One region of the Pseudomonas sp. TH04 genome, then DNA from elsewhere that is predicted to be linked to it. Evidence: riboswitches for the same ligand, from Rfam matches in the RefSeq annotation. Region 1 holds a riboswitch; each other region holds the start of a gene.
The links. Region 1 has a riboswitch for cobalamin ahead of cobW (cobalamin biosynthesis protein CobW). Riboswitches for the same ligand answer to the same signal wherever they lie in the genome.
Positions count from the first base shown of each region.

Region 2: another riboswitch for cobalamin. It lies ahead of JFT85_RS25755 (ABC transporter substrate-binding protein); the one in region 1 lies ahead of cobW (cobalamin biosynthesis protein CobW).
Region 3: another riboswitch for cobalamin. It lies ahead of cobO (cob(I)yrinic acid a,c-diamide adenosyltransferase); the one in region 1 lies ahead of cobW (cobalamin biosynthesis protein CobW).

Region 1 covers NZ_JAEKEA010000001.1:1,060,828-1,066,362, forward strand. Annotated here, with positions in the region: gene cobN (cobaltochelatase subunit CobN) at 1-2,310, opposite strand, end outside; gene cobW (cobalamin biosynthesis protein CobW) at 2,314-3,375, opposite strand; cobalamin riboswitch at 3,467-3,666, opposite strand; gene JFT85_RS04590 (hypothetical protein) at 3,831-4,508, shown strand; cobalamin riboswitch at 4,595-4,807, shown strand; gene JFT85_RS04595 (CbtB domain-containing protein) at 4,904-5,092, shown strand; gene JFT85_RS04600 (CbtA family protein) at 5,104-5,535, shown strand, end outside.
Region 2 covers NZ_JAEKEA010000001.1:5,708,440-5,713,974, reverse strand. Annotated here, with positions in the region: gene ptrR (putrescine utilization regulator PtrR) at 100-972, opposite strand; gene JFT85_RS25760 (aldehyde dehydrogenase family protein) at 1,076-2,467, shown strand; cobalamin riboswitch at 2,655-2,848, shown strand; gene JFT85_RS25755 (ABC transporter substrate-binding protein) at 2,963-3,973, shown strand; gene JFT85_RS25750 (FecCD family ABC transporter permease) at 3,970-4,974, shown strand; gene JFT85_RS25745 (ABC transporter ATP-binding protein) at 4,971-5,535, shown strand, end outside.
Region 3 covers NZ_JAEKEA010000001.1:5,407,982-5,413,516, reverse strand. Annotated here, with positions in the region: gene JFT85_RS24345 (cobyrinate a,c-diamide synthase) at 1-1,103, opposite strand, end outside; gene cobO (cob(I)yrinic acid a,c-diamide adenosyltransferase) at 1,100-1,711, opposite strand; cobalamin riboswitch at 1,791-2,042, opposite strand; gene JFT85_RS24335 (PQQ-dependent sugar dehydrogenase) at 2,142-3,455, shown strand; gene JFT85_RS24330 (C40 family peptidase) at 3,529-4,071, opposite strand; gene JFT85_RS24325 (C40 family peptidase) at 4,216-4,845, opposite strand; gene hda (DnaA regulatory inactivator Hda) at 5,059-5,535, opposite strand, start outside.

The DNA of each region.
Region 1 (5,535 bases):
ACCGGCAGTGCGCCAGAGCTGCGGATCAATGGCTTGCAGCACCTCGGGGCGACGCCCGGTCCACGGCTCGGCCAGCGCACAATCGAGTGGGTCGAAGCCCAGCGCAAACGCCTTGGCCAAAACACGCAGCAAGCTCGACTGCGGACCACGCCCATCGCCGCGCGGAATGCGCAGCAAGGCCAGCAAGGTGTCGATGCGCAAACGGCCGTCGGGCGACTCGCCAAAAATATGCAGGCCGTCGCGGATCTGCGACTCCTTCAAGTCGCACAGGTAAGTGTCCAGGCGCGGCAACCAGATCGCGGCGTCGGCGTCGTTGTCCAGCTCCAGCTCCTGATCGATATGGGTTTCGCGCACCAGCTTGAGAATGTCTTTTTGCAATTCAAGGGCGCGGCGCGGGTCCAGCAATTGCGCCTCGTAATATTCGTCGGCCAACAGCTCCAGGTTACGCAGCGGGCCGTAGGTCTCGGCCCGCGTCAGTGGCGGCATCAAGTGGTCGATGATCACCGCTTGAGTGCGCCGCTTGGCCTGGGCGCCCTCGCCCGGGTCGTTGACGATAAACGGGTAGATATTCGGCAACGGCCCCAGCAGCGCGTCGGGCCAGCAGTTTTCCGACAGCCCCACACCCTTGCCCGGCAGCCATTCGAGGTTGCCGTGCTTGCCCACGTGGATCACGCCATGGGCGCCGTAGGTGTGGCGCAACCAAAAGTAGAACGCCAAATAGCCGTGGGGCGGCACCAGGTCCGGGTCGTGATAGACCGCGCTGTGGTCCACCTGATAACCCCGCGCCGGCTGGATGCCGACGAAGGTCAGGCCCAGGCGCAGGCCGGCGATCATCATGCGGCCGTCGCGGCACATCGGATCGTTCTGCGGCGTGCCCCAGCGCTCCAGTACCGCCTGGCGATTGGCTTCCGGCAGGCGCTTGAACATCGCCTCGTAGTCGTCCAGGCCCAGGCTTTGGTGGCACGGGCGCAGGTCGAGGCTGTCCAGATCGTTGGTCACGCCGCCAAGCAGCTCATGAATCAAGGCCGTGCCGCTGTGCGGCAACTCACTGGGCACCGGATAACCGTCGGCTTGCAGCGCGCGCAGGATATTCAGCGCCGCCGCCGGGGTATCCAGGCCCACGCCATTGCCGATGCGGCCGTCGCGGGTCGGGTAGTTGGCGAGGATCAGCGCGATGCGCTTTTGCGCATTCGGCACCCGCGCCAGCTCAACCCAACGCCGCGCCAGCTCGGCGACGAAATCCATACGCTCGGGCGCAGCGCGGTAACACACCACGTCGGACTGGCTGCGCTCACTGCGCCAGGCCAGGTCTTTGAAGCTGATGGGACGGCTGATAATGCGCCCGTCCAGCTCCGGCAAGGCAATATGCATCGCCAGGTCGCGCGGGCCGAGGCCTTGCTCGCTGGCCTCCCAGCCGGGCTGGTTGTCCTGGGCGCAAATCGCCTGGATCACCGGAATATTGCGCCGGAACGGGCGCAAATGCGGGGCTTCCGGGCTGGACTGGGCAAAGCCGGTGGTGTTCAGAATCACCGCCGCCTGCACGTCATCCAGCCAGTCTTCGACCACCGTCAGGCAGCCGGGCTCTTTCAAACTGGCCACCGCTATCGGCAACGGGTTAAGACCCGCCGCTTGCAAGCGTTGGCAGAACACGTCGATAAACCCGGTATTGGCCGCCTGCAAATGCGAGCGGTAGAACAGCACGGCGGCTACCGGCCAGTCTGCCTGCCAATCCGACTGCCAGTCATTCAAGCGCGGGTTGGCTTTATGCGGGTGATAAATCGCGGTGCGCGGCAGGCTTTGCGGTTCGGCCCAGGCATAGTCACGGGCCAGGTAGCTGCTTGCCAGGCAGCGATAGAAATCCAGCGCGTTGCCCAAGCCGCCCTGGCGCAGGAAGTGCCACAGGCGGTCGCGCGCGTCCACGCCTACGGTGCTCAAGCCGCTGAGTTCCGGGTCCGGGCGATCATCGCCCGGCACCAGGATCAGTTGCACGCCACGCTCGGCCAACTCCACCAGGCGCTCGATGCCGTAGCGCCAATAACCGATGCCGCCGTGCAGCGAAATCAGGATGACCTTGGCGTGGCGCAGCACCTCGTCCACGTACAGGTCGACAGAGGCATGGTTTTGCACCTGCATCGGGTTGGCCAGGCGAAAGCTGGGGTAGTCGTCGGGTAACTGCTGAGCCGCTTCGGCGAGCAGTGCCAGGCTGGAGTCGCCGCTGCACAGGATCACCAGTTCAGCGGGGGTTTGGCCTAAGTCGGCAATGTTGTCTTCCGAGACGAAACCGCCGGGCTGGGTCCTGAGCAGGTGCATGGGTTAAACGCTGAGGGCGGCGCGCAGTTGCGCTTCGAGGCCCGCCGCGTCCAGCGCCTGGCCGATCAGCACCAGACGCGTGACGCGTGCTTCATCAGCCTGCCAGGCACGGTCGAAGTGCTTGTCGAAACGTGTGCCCACGCCCTGGATCAGCAGGCGCATCGGTTTGTTCGGGATCGCCGCGAAACCTTTGACGCGCAGGATGCCGTGTTGCACCACCAACTGCGTCAGGGCGTCGAGCAGCAGCGCTTCATCGGCTTGCGGCAGGTCGATGGAGATGGAATCGAACGCATCGTGGTCGTGGTCGTCTTCACCTTCGTGGTGATGATCGTGATGGCTGTGGCGGTCGTCGATGTGTGCTTCGGAACCGGCGCCCAGGCCGATCAACACGTCCAGCGGCAGGCGACCGCTGCTGGCTTCGATGATTTTTACGGCGGGTGGCAGCTCTTCGGCGACTTCGAGGCGCACGCGGGCCAGGTCTTCAGGGCTGATCAGGTCGGATTTATTCAGGATCACCAGGTCGGCGCTGGCCAGTTGGTCGGCGAACAGCTCATGCAGCGGCGATTCATGGTCCAGGTTCGGGTCGAGTTTGCGCTGGGCATCCACCTGGTCCGGGAACGCGGCGAAGGTTCCGGCGGCCACGGCCGGGCTGTCGACCACGGTGATGACCGCGTCAACCGTGCAGGCGCTGCGGATTTCCGGCCACTGGAAGGCCTGGACCAAGGGTTTTGGCAGGGCCAGGCCCGAGGTTTCGATCAGGATATGGTCGAGGTCACCGCGACGGGCGACCAACTCGCGCATCACCGGGAAGAACTCTTCCTGCACGGTGCAGCACAGGCAGCCGTTGGCCAGTTCGTACACGCGGCCGTTGGCTTCTTCCTCGGTGCAACCGATCGAACACTGCTTGAGGATTTCACCGTCAATGCCCAGCTCGCCGAACTCGTTGACGATCACGGCGATGCGACGGCCCTGGGCGTTGTCGAGCATATGGCGCAGCAAGGTGGTTTTGCCCGAGCCGAGGAAGCCGGTGACGATGGTGACGGGAAGTTTGGCCAGTGTTTTCATCGGATGCCCTTTGGGGCGGGCATACGGGACGATGGCCCTGCGCAACGCGCAGAAGCTGATTTCGTCACCGGATCACCCCGCCCGGTTGAAGTAGAAAATCGGTGACGAGGCAGGTCTCCTGGCTTGGGGCATGCGGGTCTTGCGACCGGCGCTGAGTGCGCCTTCCCGCCGTATCGGCAGTGGCGTGGCAGTCAGATGAACCCTTCACAGTTGCGGGGGCAGCCGCGGCTTGAACCGCGTTCCCTTCTTAGCTTCGACCTGGGCCGAAGAACCTCGAAGGTGCAAGGCTACGCAGTGCGGGGAAGCGGGTCAACGTTGATTGATACACGGACCGGGGCGCTCGCCGTCGGCGGCTTGAAACAATTCCAGATCTTATTAACCGAACGCTCCGGGAACGCCATAGCCGCATTCGACACATATGAGTGAACAGACCTCAACATAAAACGGAAATCACCATGACGCTCACGATTCCTCCCTATGTCAATTCACACTTGCCCGCAGCTCTCCTCCCTCAGCAAGCCGCGCCTACGACTGCACGTTGGACGGAGCCCGTTGACCAACTCCACCCCCGAGAACTGGCGCAAGCACTCCAAACCTATTTTGATGCTATGAGCGATCCGCGCTTTACCGAGACCATTACCAAAAAGTCCCTTCAGCGAGTGGCAGATGGACGACCGCTGAACGGGGTGCCGCCAACCCACACGCAGATCGAGATTGCCCAGGAAGTATTGAAGCGCAAAGACCTCTTCCAGCAACTGGACTTTACCAGCGGCAAGGACGGTCAAATCAGCCGAGACGATCTCGCGACTGAGACCGGTGACTTCCAACGCCTGAGCGACCGTGCGCTGATCACCCTGGTGGGCAAACACTTCAACGAATTTGGCGGCGGCGACAAGTACGTGAACTTCACCGAGTTGCGAGAAGCTTCCGGTGAACTGCCAAGCGCTAACACCTTCAGCCCGCAAGCGAGAGGGGTCGCTCAGGCCCTGCTCAAACGCAAAGAGTTGCTTGACCGCCTGGATATCGGCGTGGGCTTTTTGGGGTTCTCAGGAACACAAGATCAGCGCTTCGATCAGCGCAACGTTGAGTACACACGCACCCACAGCTCGCCGGAATTTCACTACCCGGACTGATCGATCGGCCCAACCAGCGGGTGGCGGCTGGCGAATTTCGAGAGCCGCCAAACCTCTATTTGACGCCTATCCCCCGCCCATGCTCTCCTACACCTCTTGTTTCGGGTGCCCTTCACAGGGTGAAACGGGAAACCGGTGACTCACGTCGACACGTGCGAAGTCCGGTGCTGCCCCCGCAACGGTAAGCGAGCGAAGCGTCACAGCCACTGTGCCCCTGGCATGGGAAGGCGATGCTTTCAGGACTCTGTTCATAGAGCCCCCTCGCAAGCCCGGAGACCGGCCCGAAAAATCAGATAACAAACCCGCGGTGGGCGGGCGCTGTTCAGAACCCTGCGTGCCTGGCTCGCGGGGTTTGCATGCGCTCGTTTCACCCTGACACCCAGAAGGGACGCGCCATGTCGATCATCAGCAGCACCTCGCACACCACCAGCAGCACCGCCACCCTGAGCCAACGCCTGAGTGCCGCCATCGGCGCGTCGATTCTGGGCGCGTGCCTGGTGTATTTCGCCGGCTTCTCGCATATCGAGGCGGTGCACAACGCGGCCCACGATACCCGCCACAGCGCCGCGTTCCCGTGCCACTGAGGCCTGCCGACATGATCAAGCGTATTGCCCAAACCGCAGGTTTCACCGGCCTGCTGGCCGCCCTGTTGCTGACCTTGCTGCAAAGTTTTTGGGTCGCCCCGCTGATTCTGCAGGCGGAAACCTTTGAAAATGCCCCGGTCGCCGAAGTGGCTCACGCACACGCCGCTGGCGCCGCAGCCCACACCCACGACGCCGAAGCCTGGGAGCCGGAAAATGGCTGGCAGCGTGTGCTGTCGACCACCGGCGGCAACCTGGTGGTAGCGGTCGGTTTCGCGCTGATGCTGGCCGGTCTCTACACCTTGCGCGCACCGACCCGCACGGCCCAAGGGTTGTTGTGGGGCTTGGCCGGTTACGCAACCTTTGTACTGGCCCCCACCCTGGGCCTGCCGCCGGAATTGCCGGGCACTGCTGCCGCCGACCTGGCGCAACGGCAGATCTGGTGG
Region 2 (5,535 bases), 4.6 Mb from region 1:
CCCCTGTGGGAGCCGGCTTGCCTGCGATTACGCCAGGCCTGCCGATACCTCTATCGCTGATACACCGTTATCGCAGGCAAGCCAGCGCCCACACTGGCGCTACTTGGCTTGCAGAGCGCGCGCTTCCAACAACTTCACAAAGCTGTTCAAACTCTGCGACACCGTGCCCCGCCGCCAGATCAGCCAGGTGTGCAGAATGCGGAACGCGTCGCTCAACGGCCACACACTCACCGCCGTAAACCCCGGCATGCTTTCCAGCATGCTGCGCGGCATCAGCGCCAGGCCGGCGCCGGCGCTGACGCAGGCGAGCATGCCGTGGTAGGACTCCATCTCGAAAATCTTGCCCGGCACCGCACCATCCTGTGAGAACCACCGTTCGAAGTGATGGCGATACGAGCAGTTCGCGCGAAAGGTGTAGATGCTCTCCCCCGCCACATCCTGGCCGCGGGTGATCGGCGCGTGATGCAGCGGCGCAATCACCACCATTTCCTCTTCAAACACCGCCACGCCCTCCAGCGTGGCATGCAGCACCGGGCCGTCGACAAATGCCGCCGCCAGGCGCCCCGACAACACGCCTTCGATCATCGTGCCCGACGGCCCGGTGCTCAGGTCCAACTCGACCTTGGCGTACTTCTGGTTATACGCCGCGAGCAACGCCGGGATACGCACGGCGGCGGTGCTCTCCAGCGAGCCGAGGGCAAACGCGCCCTGGGGCTCCTCACCCGCCACCGTCGCGCGGGCTTCTTGCACCAGGTCGAGAATACGCCGCGCATAGCCGAGGAAATTCCACCCGGCCGGTGACAGACGCAGGCGGCTTTTCTCGCGGATAAACAATTCCACGCCCAAGTCTTGTTCCAGTTGCTTGATCCGCGTGGTCAGGTTCGACGGCACGCGATGAATCAACTGCGCGGCGGCGCTGATGCTGCCTTGCTCGGCAACCGCCTTGAAGATTTCCAGCTGCACCAGATCCAAGTCATTCTCCAATCGTGAACGTATTGCTTAATATTATTCAGTTTCCAGAAAATATGCAGCCCCGTAGGCTAAACCCATTCCACTCATTCAGCCGGACGGTGCCATGAACGCGATGACTCAACAGACCCACGCCTTGTCGATCAACCCCGCCAACGGCGAAACGGTCGGCAGCTACCCTTACGAAACCGAGGCGCAACTGGACGCCGCGCTCAACCGCGCCACCGACGCCTTCCGCACCTGGCGCCGCCAGCCGGTCAGCCAGCGCGCCGAGCGGCTGCTGGCCCTGGCCAGTGCGCTGCGTGACCAAGCCGAAGACATGGCGCAGATGATCACCCTGGAAATGGGCAAACCCATCGCCCAGGCTCGCGCCGAAATCGAAAAATGCGCACACCTCAGCGAATGGTATGCCGCCCACGGCCCGGCCATGCTCGCGCCGGAGCCAACGCAGGTGGACAACGGCAGTGCCCAGATCGAATACCGCCCGCTGGGCCCGATCCTCGCGGTGATGCCGTGGAACTTCCCGGTCTGGCAAGTGCTGCGCGGCGCCGTGCCTACGATGCTCGCCGGCAACACCTACGTGCTCAAACACGCGCCGAATGTCATGGGCAGCGCCTACCTGATGAAAGCGGCGTTCCAGAAAGCCGGGTTCGCTGAAGGCCTGTTCGAAGTGATCAACGTGACCCAGGACGGCGTCTCCACCGCCATCGCCGACCCACGCATCGCCGCCGTCACGTTAACCGGCAGCGTCCGCGCCGGCATGGCCATCGGCTCCCAGGCCGGTGCCGCGCTGAAAAAATGCGTGCTCGAACTGGGCGGCTCCGACCCGTTTATCGTGCTCAACGACGCCGACCTCGATGCCGCCGTCCAGGCCGCCGTGATCGGGCGTTTCCAGAACAGCGGCCAGGTCTGCGCCGCCGCCAAGCGCCTGATCATCGAAGACGGCGTGGTAGAAGCCTTCACCGCTAAATTCCTCGAAGCCAGCCGCGCCCTGGTCATGGGCGACCCGACAGCTTCCAGCACCTACGTCGGCCCGATGGCGCGCTTCGACCTGCGCGACGAGTTGCACGGCCAGGTCCAGGCCACCCTGGACGAAGGCGCGACCCTGCTGCTGGGCGGCCACAAAGTACCCGGCGCCGGCAACTACTATGCGCCCACCGTACTGGCCAACGTCACCGACCAGATGACCTCGTTCAAACAGGAACTGTTTGGCCCCGTGGCCTCGATCATCACCGCCCGCGATGCCGACCACGCCGTGGCCCTGGCCAACGACAGCGAGTTTGGCCTGACGGCGAGCGTCTTCACCACCGACTCGGCCAAGGCACGCGACATCGCCAACCAACTGGAAACCGGCGGGATCTTCGTCAACGCCTTCAGCGTCTCGGACCCTCGGGTCGCGTTCGGCGGCATCAAGAAAAGCGGGTTTGGGCGGGAGTTGTCGCACTTTGGCGTGCGCGAATTCTGCAACGCGCAGACGGTGTGGCTGGATCGCAAGTAAGTCTCTGAGGCTGGCCGTGATAGTTGGCGCAAGCCAACTACCGGTGGCGAGCGGGCGTGCCCTGCTCGCCAGCAACTTACGGCCCTTGCCCTGGCGTTTGGCGCTGGCCTTGCCACCACACGCCCGGCGGCCCCGCTGATCGACGGGTATGGGGTACGCAGATCAAGCTCCCCCTGCCGGTCACGATCGACTACCATACCGCGCCGGTTCCCAAATGGGACTAATAGGGAATTCGACGCGCAGCCCATCGCGCCAATCGAAACTGCCCCCGCAACTGTAGGTGCCGAGCCTGCTCCACATCGCCACTGGGCATTGCCCGGGAAGGCCGGAGCGAGGCGATGACGCATCAGTCAGGAGACCTGCCGGCCCAGTAACTCACTAACCGGCGGGGTGTCCGGGAAGGACGTCCTCGCCTGCCTGAACCGCAGCCTTCGAGGGGGTGTTTCCGAACCGTACCGCTCCAGTTCCACGTACGGTCCATACGGAGATTGCCCCATGCTGCCTCGCATTACCGCCCTGCTCACCGGCCTGGGCTTCTGCGCCCTGGCCCACGCGGCCCCCACTCATTACCCGCTGACGGTGCAGAACTGCGGCAGCACGCTGACCTTCGCGCAAGCCCCCGCACGCAGCGTAACCATCGGCCAGGCGGCCACTGAAATGCTCTATGCCCTGGGCGTGGCGAACACGGTGGTCGGCACCTCGCTGTGGTTCAACAGCGTACTGCCGACGTTCAAGGCGCAGAACGACACCATCGAGCGCCTGGCCGATAACGAGCCAAGCTTCGAAGCGGTGATCGCCAAGCGCCCGCAACTGGTGGCCGCCGAGCTGGAATGGGTGGTCGGCCCACAGGGCGTGGTTGGCACCCGCGAGCAATTCCACGAGCTGAAGATTCCCACCTACCTGCTGCCCTCCGACTGCGAAGGCAAGGACAACCTGGTGGGTGCCGACGGCACGCGGCTGGAGCCGTTTCGCATCGACACAATTTATAAAAGCATCCGTCAACTGGCCGAGATCTTCGATGTACAGGATCGCGGCCAGCAACTGAACGACGAACTCAAGGCGCGCCTGGCCAACGCTGTCGCCACCGCGCAGAGCAAAGGCCTCAAGCAGGCCAGCGCACTGGTCTGGTTCTCCAGCGCCGAGATGGCCAGCGACCCGTACGTCGCCGGCCACAAAGGTGTGCCCGAATTCATCCTGGAAACCCTGGGCCTGCACAACGTTGTGCAGTCCGATGAAGAGTGGCCCGCCGTCGGCTGGGAAACCCTCGCCAAGGCCAACCCGACCTTCCTGGTGATCGCCCGCATGGACCGCCGCCGCTACCCGGCCGACGACCATGAAAAGAAACTCGCCTTCCTGCGCAGCGACCCGGTGACCCGCAATATGGACGCGGTCAAACACAACCGCATCATCATCCTCGACGCCCTGGCCTTGCAGGCCAGCATCCGCACGTTCGATGGCCTGGAACAACTGGCCCACGCCATCGACGGCTACGACCTGCGCAAATGATACGTAGCCTGCTCGCCCTCGCCCTGTTACTGCTCGCCGTGCTTGCCGGCGTGGCCATCGGCGAAACCGCCATTTCCCCACAGGTCGTGCTCCAGGTGCTCGCCAACAAACTGTGGGCGGCGGGTTACGTACTGGACCCGATCGACGAAGGGGTGGTGTGGAACTACCGCCTGACCCGCGCCCTGGTGGCGGCGGCGTGCGGGGCCGGGCTGGCCACGTGCGGGGTGATTTTGCAGTCGTTGTTGCGTAACCCGTTGGCTGACCCGTACCTGCTGGGCATCAGCGCCGGCGCATCGACCGGCGCGGTGCTGGTTGCCCTGATCGGCGTGGGCGGCGGGCTGGTTTCGTTGTCGGCGGGCGCATTTGTCGGGGCCATGGCGGCCTTTGCACTGGTGACCTTGCTGGCGCGCGCCAGCGGCTCGTCCACCGGCACCGGGCAGATCATCCTCGCTGGCATCGCCGGCTCGCAGCTGTTCAATGCCCTTACCGCGTTCCTGATCACCAAATCGGCGAGTTCCGAGCAGGCCCGCGGCATCCTGTTCTGGCTGCTGGGTAACCTCAGCGGCGTGCGCTGGCCGTCGGTGTGGCTGGTGGTGCCGGTGGCGGTCGCAGGCCTGGCGGTGTGCCTGTGGCACCGCCGCGCGCTGGATGCGTTTACCTTTGGCACGGACTCCGCCGCGTCCCTGGGCATCCCGGTGCGGCGCGTGCAGTTTGTGCTGGTGGGCTGCGCCGCGCTGGTCACGGCGGTGATGGTGTCGATTGTCGGCTCGATCGGCTTTGTCGGGCTGGTGATTCCCCACGCCGTGCGCCTGCTGGTCGGCACCGGGCATTCGCGGTTGCTGCCGGTTAGTGCCTTGGGCGGCGCGCTGTTTTTGATTGCGGCGGATGTGCTGTCGCGCACGCTGATCAAGGGTCAGGTGATTCCGGTTGGCGTGGTGACGGCGTTGGTCGGCGCTCCGGTGTTTGCGCTGATTCTGATCGGCCGGAGAAATGCGCGATGAGCGTGCTCAGTTGCACCGGGCTGGGCTTCAAGGTGCGCGAGGCCGAGTTACTGCGCGATATTCACCTGGAGGTTCAGCTGGGCGAAACCTTAGGCATCGTCGGCCCCAACGGCTCCGGCAAATCCACCCTGCTCAAACTGCTCGCCGGTTTGCGGGTGCCCGCCAGCGGCGAAGTGCGCTTGAGCGGCCAACGCTTGCGCGACCTGTCGCGCCGCGCCATCGCCCAGCAATTGGCCGTGGTGGAGCAACAAGCCGACACCGACGACGCGATCCGCGTGTTCGATGCCGTGGCGCTGGGCCGCACACCGTGGCTGTCGGCATTGAGCCCGTGGTCCGCAGACGACCACACCATCGTCAACCAGGCCTTGCATGACGTCGACGCCACCCACCTGAGCACGCGCGCCTGGCGCAGCCTTTCCGGTGGTGAGCGCCAACGCGTGCACATCGCCCGCGCCCTGGCGCAACGGCCGCAGATTTTATTGCTGGACGAGCCGACCAATCACCTGGATATCCAGCATCAGTTGGCGATTTTAAAAGGCGTGCAGGCGCTGCCGGTGACCA
Region 3 (5,535 bases), 4.3 Mb from region 1:
TCCGGCAACTCGACGCTTTGCAGGGCCAGGGCCGCGAGCTTCTTCTGCATCACCGCGTCCCCCTGCAGCAAGCCAACCAGTTCGGCACGGGTACCCTCGACATCGGTGAGCGAGTCCAGCAGGTACAGCATGCCGCCACATTCGGCGAGCAACGGTTTACCGGCGCCGTGGTGGGCGCGAATCGCGTCGAGCATCGGGGTGTTTTCAGACAATGCCCGATGATGCAGTTCCGGGTAGCCACCCGGCAGGTACACGCTGTCGGCTTCGGGCAATTGGCGATCATGGATCGGCGAGAAGAAGCGCAATTCGGCGCCCATCGCCCGCAGCAAGTCGAGGCTGGCGCCGTAGGTGAAGGCAAAGGCTTCGTCGCGGGCCACCGCAATGCGCACGCCGGCGAGCAACGGTTCGGCCTCGATCACGTGCGGTGCGGCGAAGGTCACCGGCGGCGGCAACGCAACTTCACAACTGCTGCCCAGGGCTTGGGCGGCGGCGTCCAGGCGCACGTCGAGGTCATTCAGTTCGCTGGCCTGCACCAGGCCGAGATGGCGGCTGGGCAATTCAATCCCGGTTTCGCGAGACAACGCGCCGTACCAGCGCAGGCCTTCGGTGAGGCTGCCTTCCAGTAACTGTGCGTGGCGCAGGGTGCCGACGCGGTTGGCCAACACGCCAGCGAACGGCAAGTCCGGCTGATAGCGCGCCAGGCCCAAGGCCAGGGCGCCGAACGTCTGGGCCATGGCGGTGCCGTCGATCACCCCGAGCACCGGCACCCCGAAGTGCCGCGCCAGGTCGGCGCTGGAGGGCGTGCCGTCGAACAGGCCCATGACGCCTTCGATCAGGATCAGGTCGGCCTCACCCGCTGCTTCCCACAGCAAGCGGCGACTTTCCTGCTCGCCGACCATCCACATGTCCAACTGATACACCGGCGCACCACTGGCACGCTCATGAATCATGGGGTCGAGAAAGTCCGGGCCGCATTTGAACACGCGCACCTTGCGCCCCAGGTTGCGGTGCAAGCGCGCCAAGGCAGCGGTGACGGTGGTTTTGCCCTGGCCGGACGCCGGTGCGGCGATCAGTACGGCCGGGCAATGACGGGGCTGATTCAAAGTTCGACGCCCTTCTGTGCCTTGATGCCCGCCTGGAACGCGTGCTTGAGCATGCCCATTTCGGTGACGGTGTCGCCCATTTCGATCAGTTCAGGCTTGGCCCCACGGCCGGTGACCACGACGTGCTGCATCGGCGGGCGAGCTTGCAGGTCGGTGAGCACTTGATCCAGGTCGAGGTAACCGTGCTTGAGGGCGATGTTCAGTTCATCCAGCACCACCAGGCCGATGGACGGGTCCTGCAGCAATTCGCGGGAAACTGCCCAGGCCGCTTCCGCGGCGGCGATGTCGCGCTGGCGGTCCTGGGTTTCCCAGGTGAAGCCTTCGCCCATCACGTGGAAACGCACTTGCTCTGGGAAACGCCGGAAGAACAATTCTTCGCCCGTGCTGTGGCGCCCCTTGATGAACTGCACCACGCCGCACTGCATGCCGTGGCCCATGGCGCGGGCCAGCATGCCAAATGCCGAACTGCTCTTGCCTTTACCGTTGCCGGTCAGTACCAGCAGCAATCCGCATTCGTTCGGGGAATTGGCGATGCGCTCGTCGATCACGGCTTTTTTGCGCAGCATGCGCGCCAGGTGGCGCTCGTCGCGGTCGGGGGAATCAGTCATGGCAGCTCTCCGTTGGGGCTGGACAAAAACGGCGGGCAGGAAAAAGAAAAAACAGACAGCCAAGCATCGCCCACCGTGATGCTGTTGGATGATCCAGGCCGGTCTCCGGACTCATGAGTGGCGCGCTTGCTCACCGAGCGAGCAGGCCAACGGCGCGCCTTCCCATATCACGTGGATACAGTGGCAAAAGGCACCGTCTTGACTCATTTACCGTTGCGGGGGCAGCGCCGGAATCGCGGCAGCACTGTGTACAAGTGCGCTCACTCACCGGCTTCCCTGTTTCACTCTGTCGGCGTATCCGCCACAGAGCACCTGGAACAAGCCGCGAAGGTTAGTGGGTTGGGGATGGAGCGTCAATTAAAGCCGACCTTGGACTTGAACCATCGGACCAGCTCGCTCCTCTACCCTTACAGGTATTAAGGAGAAAACCATGCATAAAACCAGACTCGCCTTACTGATCATGCTGGCAGGCACCCTCGCGGCCTGCGGCGAAAGCTCTACGTTGAAGGTCTCCGACGGCACCGGGCCTTCGCCCAAACTGCCGGAGCCGAACAACACCCTGATCCCCACCGTGAACATTGCCCCGGCCATCGGCTGGCCCGATGGCGCCAAGCCAACCGCCGCCGCCGGCACTCAGGTGTCAGCGTTTGCCGAAGGCCTGGACCACCCACGCTGGCTGTATGTGTTGCCGAATGGCGATGTACTGGTAGCGGAAACCAACGCGCCGCCCAAGCCGGATGACGCCAAGGGCATTCGCGGCTGGGTGATGGAAAAAGTCATGGGCCGTGCAGGCGCAGGCGTGCCGAGCCCGAACCGCATCACACTGCTGCGCGATACCAACCACGACGGCGTGGCCGAGACCCGCACAGTGTTCCTGGAGAACCTCAACTCACCGTTCGGCATGACGCTGGTGGGTAACGACCTTTACGTCGCCGATTCGGACCAACTGCTGCGCTTCCCTTATCAGCCAGGTGCAACCTCGATCAAGCAAGCGGGCACCAAGGTCGTCGACCTGCCAGGCGGCAGCCTCAACCACCACTGGACGAAAAACGTGGTGGCCAGCAAGGATGGCAGCAAGCTATACGTGAGTGTCGGCTCCAACAGCAACGTCGGCGAGAACGGCCTGGAGGCAGAACAAGGTCGCGCCGCGATCTGGGAAGTCGACCGCGCCACAGGCCAGCACCGCATCTTTGCCTCCGGGCTGCGCAACCCGAACGGCATGGCCTGGGAACCGCAGAGCGGCAAGCTGTGGACGGCGGTTAACGAGCGCGACGAGATTGGCAGCGACCTGGTGCCGGACTACATCACCTCGGTCAAGGATGGCGCATTCTACGGCTGGCCCTTCAGCTACTACGGCCAGCACGTAGACGTACGCGTCTCACCACAAAACCCTGAGCTGGTCGCCAAGGCGATTGCACCGGATTATGCCGTGGGGCCTCACACCGCGTCCTTGGGGCTGACGTTCGCAGAAGGCAGCAAACTCCCGGCGCAATTCAGCAACGGCGCATTCATCGGCCAGCATGGCTCGTGGAACCGCAAACCACACAGTGGCTACAAGGTGATATTCGTGCCGTTCGAGGGTGGTCAACCCAAAGGGCAACCGGTGGATGTGCTGACCGGGTTCCTCAACAGTGACGAGAAAGCCATGGGCCGGCCGGTGGGCGTGGTGATCGATCAGCAGGGTGACTTGCTGGTGGCGGATGACGTGGGGAATAAGGTGTGGCGAGTGTCGGCGGTTAAGTAGTCGGCCGCAAAACCAGCGCAAAAAAAATGCGCGAGAGGCTGGCCCTCTCGCGCATTTTATTCACTGTTCAGCCTTAAGGATTGCGGGCCAGATGCTCAGCCGGCAACACGCGCTTGGCACTCAGGTAAGCATTTTGCCAATACGCTTTGGACAGCGTATCCAGTTTCACCGTACCTCCGGTTTGCGGAGCATGGACGAATCGCCCTTCGCCGACGTAGATCCCGGCGTGGCTGACGCGGGAACCACCACCGGTCGCAAAGAACAGCAAGTCGCCGGTTTGCAGGTTCTGCTCGCTGACATCCTGCGCACGCATCACGATCAGTTCACGCGTGGTTCGCGGCAAGGAGATGCCCGCGGCGTCACGGTAAACGAAGCCGATCAGGCCACTGCAATCAAACCCGGAGTCCGGCGTGTTGCCGCCCCAGCGATAAGGCGTGCCGACCAGGCCCAGCGCACGGAAGAGCACGTCTTCGGCAGCAGGCGAGAAACTTTGGCTGGAATAGTTGAACACCGGTTTCGGCTTGACCGCTACCGGGGCAGGCGGCGGTGGACGGCTTGCACAGGCGCTGAGGAGCGCGGCACAAACAAGAAGAATGAGGCGTGCTGAGGTCGACATGGGCAGAACAATCCTGATCTGGATGCGGCTTTCGCTGCCGAACGCTGAAAACCAGAACGCGCAAGCAAAGCTCGCGCGAACGGATTACAACAATGTCCAGAGATTCTAGCGCTTACACGTCAAACTTCAAGTATCACTTTAACTTTACTTGCTGGCAGTAACCGTAGTCGGGGCCATGGCGAGTGCACGCTTGGCTTCGATGAAGGTTTTGCTCCAGTAGCTGTCACCCAGGTTGTCGACTCGAACACCGCCACTGCGACGGCTGCTGGAGTGAATAAACTGGTTATCGCCCAAGTAGATACCGGCGTGACTTACGCGACCACGACCTGCCGTACTAAAGAAAAGCAGATCGCCAGGCTTGAGGTTATTGCGTGCGACCAACGGTGCATCCACGTTGATCATTTCACGCGTGGAGCGCGGCAGGTTCATGCCGGCTTCTTCGCGAAACAGGTAGCCGATGAAGCCACTGCAGTCAAAACCGGCTTCAGAGGTACCGCCGAAACGGTAACGGGTACCGATCAGGGACATGCCGCGCTCAAGGATGCTGTCGGCCAGAACTGGAAGCTGGTAAGGCTTGCTGCCGGAGAAGTCGGCCAGTTCTTTTTCAGTTGCGAGCTCTTCCTGGTAAACCGTGGAAGACTGCGATGCAACGAATTTTGCCTGGGAGTATTGTTGGGTCTTTTGCTGCTCAGCCACGTTTTGAGTGTGGGTGGCGCAACCAAACAACAGGGTAACGAGTGCGAGAGGCACGAGGGGTGCGAAGCGATTTAGCATGGGCACGACCGTGGCTGATGTGTAAAGAAGTCGAGACTATGCCCTCTATCACATCGATTTGCAAATTCAATCGTGATCCATGTGACTTCCTGTTTCGACGGCGACATCTAAGCCCTTAACACCCTATACATGCCTTTTGCGTGGCCAAACCGGTCCAAACGCAGGTTTTCTGGCGCCTGAAATTTGCCGAGAGCCGCGAAATACAAGGGCTGGCTACCAGCCAAGGGTTTCCTTGAGGAAAGGGATGGTCAGCTTGCGCTGAGCCTGCAAAGAGGCCTGATCGAGCTGTTCCAGCAAATCGAACAATGCGCTCATGCTGCGGGTGCCGCGCGTGAGAATAAAGTGACCGACTTCATCGGTCAGGTGCAGGCCGCGACGGGATGCGCGTAACTGCAGGGCGCGCAATTTGTCTTCGTCAGACAATGGGCGCATCTGGAAGATCAGCGCCAGGGTCAGGCGCGACTTGAGGTCCGCCAGCTTCACCGGCAGCTCACGCGGCGACGTGGATGCGGCGATCAACAGGCGTCGCCCGCTGTCGCGCAGACGGTTAAACAGGTGAAACAGCGCTTCTTCCCAATCTGCCTTGCCGGCAATCGCCTGCAGATCGTCCAGACAGACCAGCTCGTACTGCTCAAGGTGGTCGAAGATGCCGATGCCACGGTCCATCAACTCAGCCAATGGCAGGTAAAC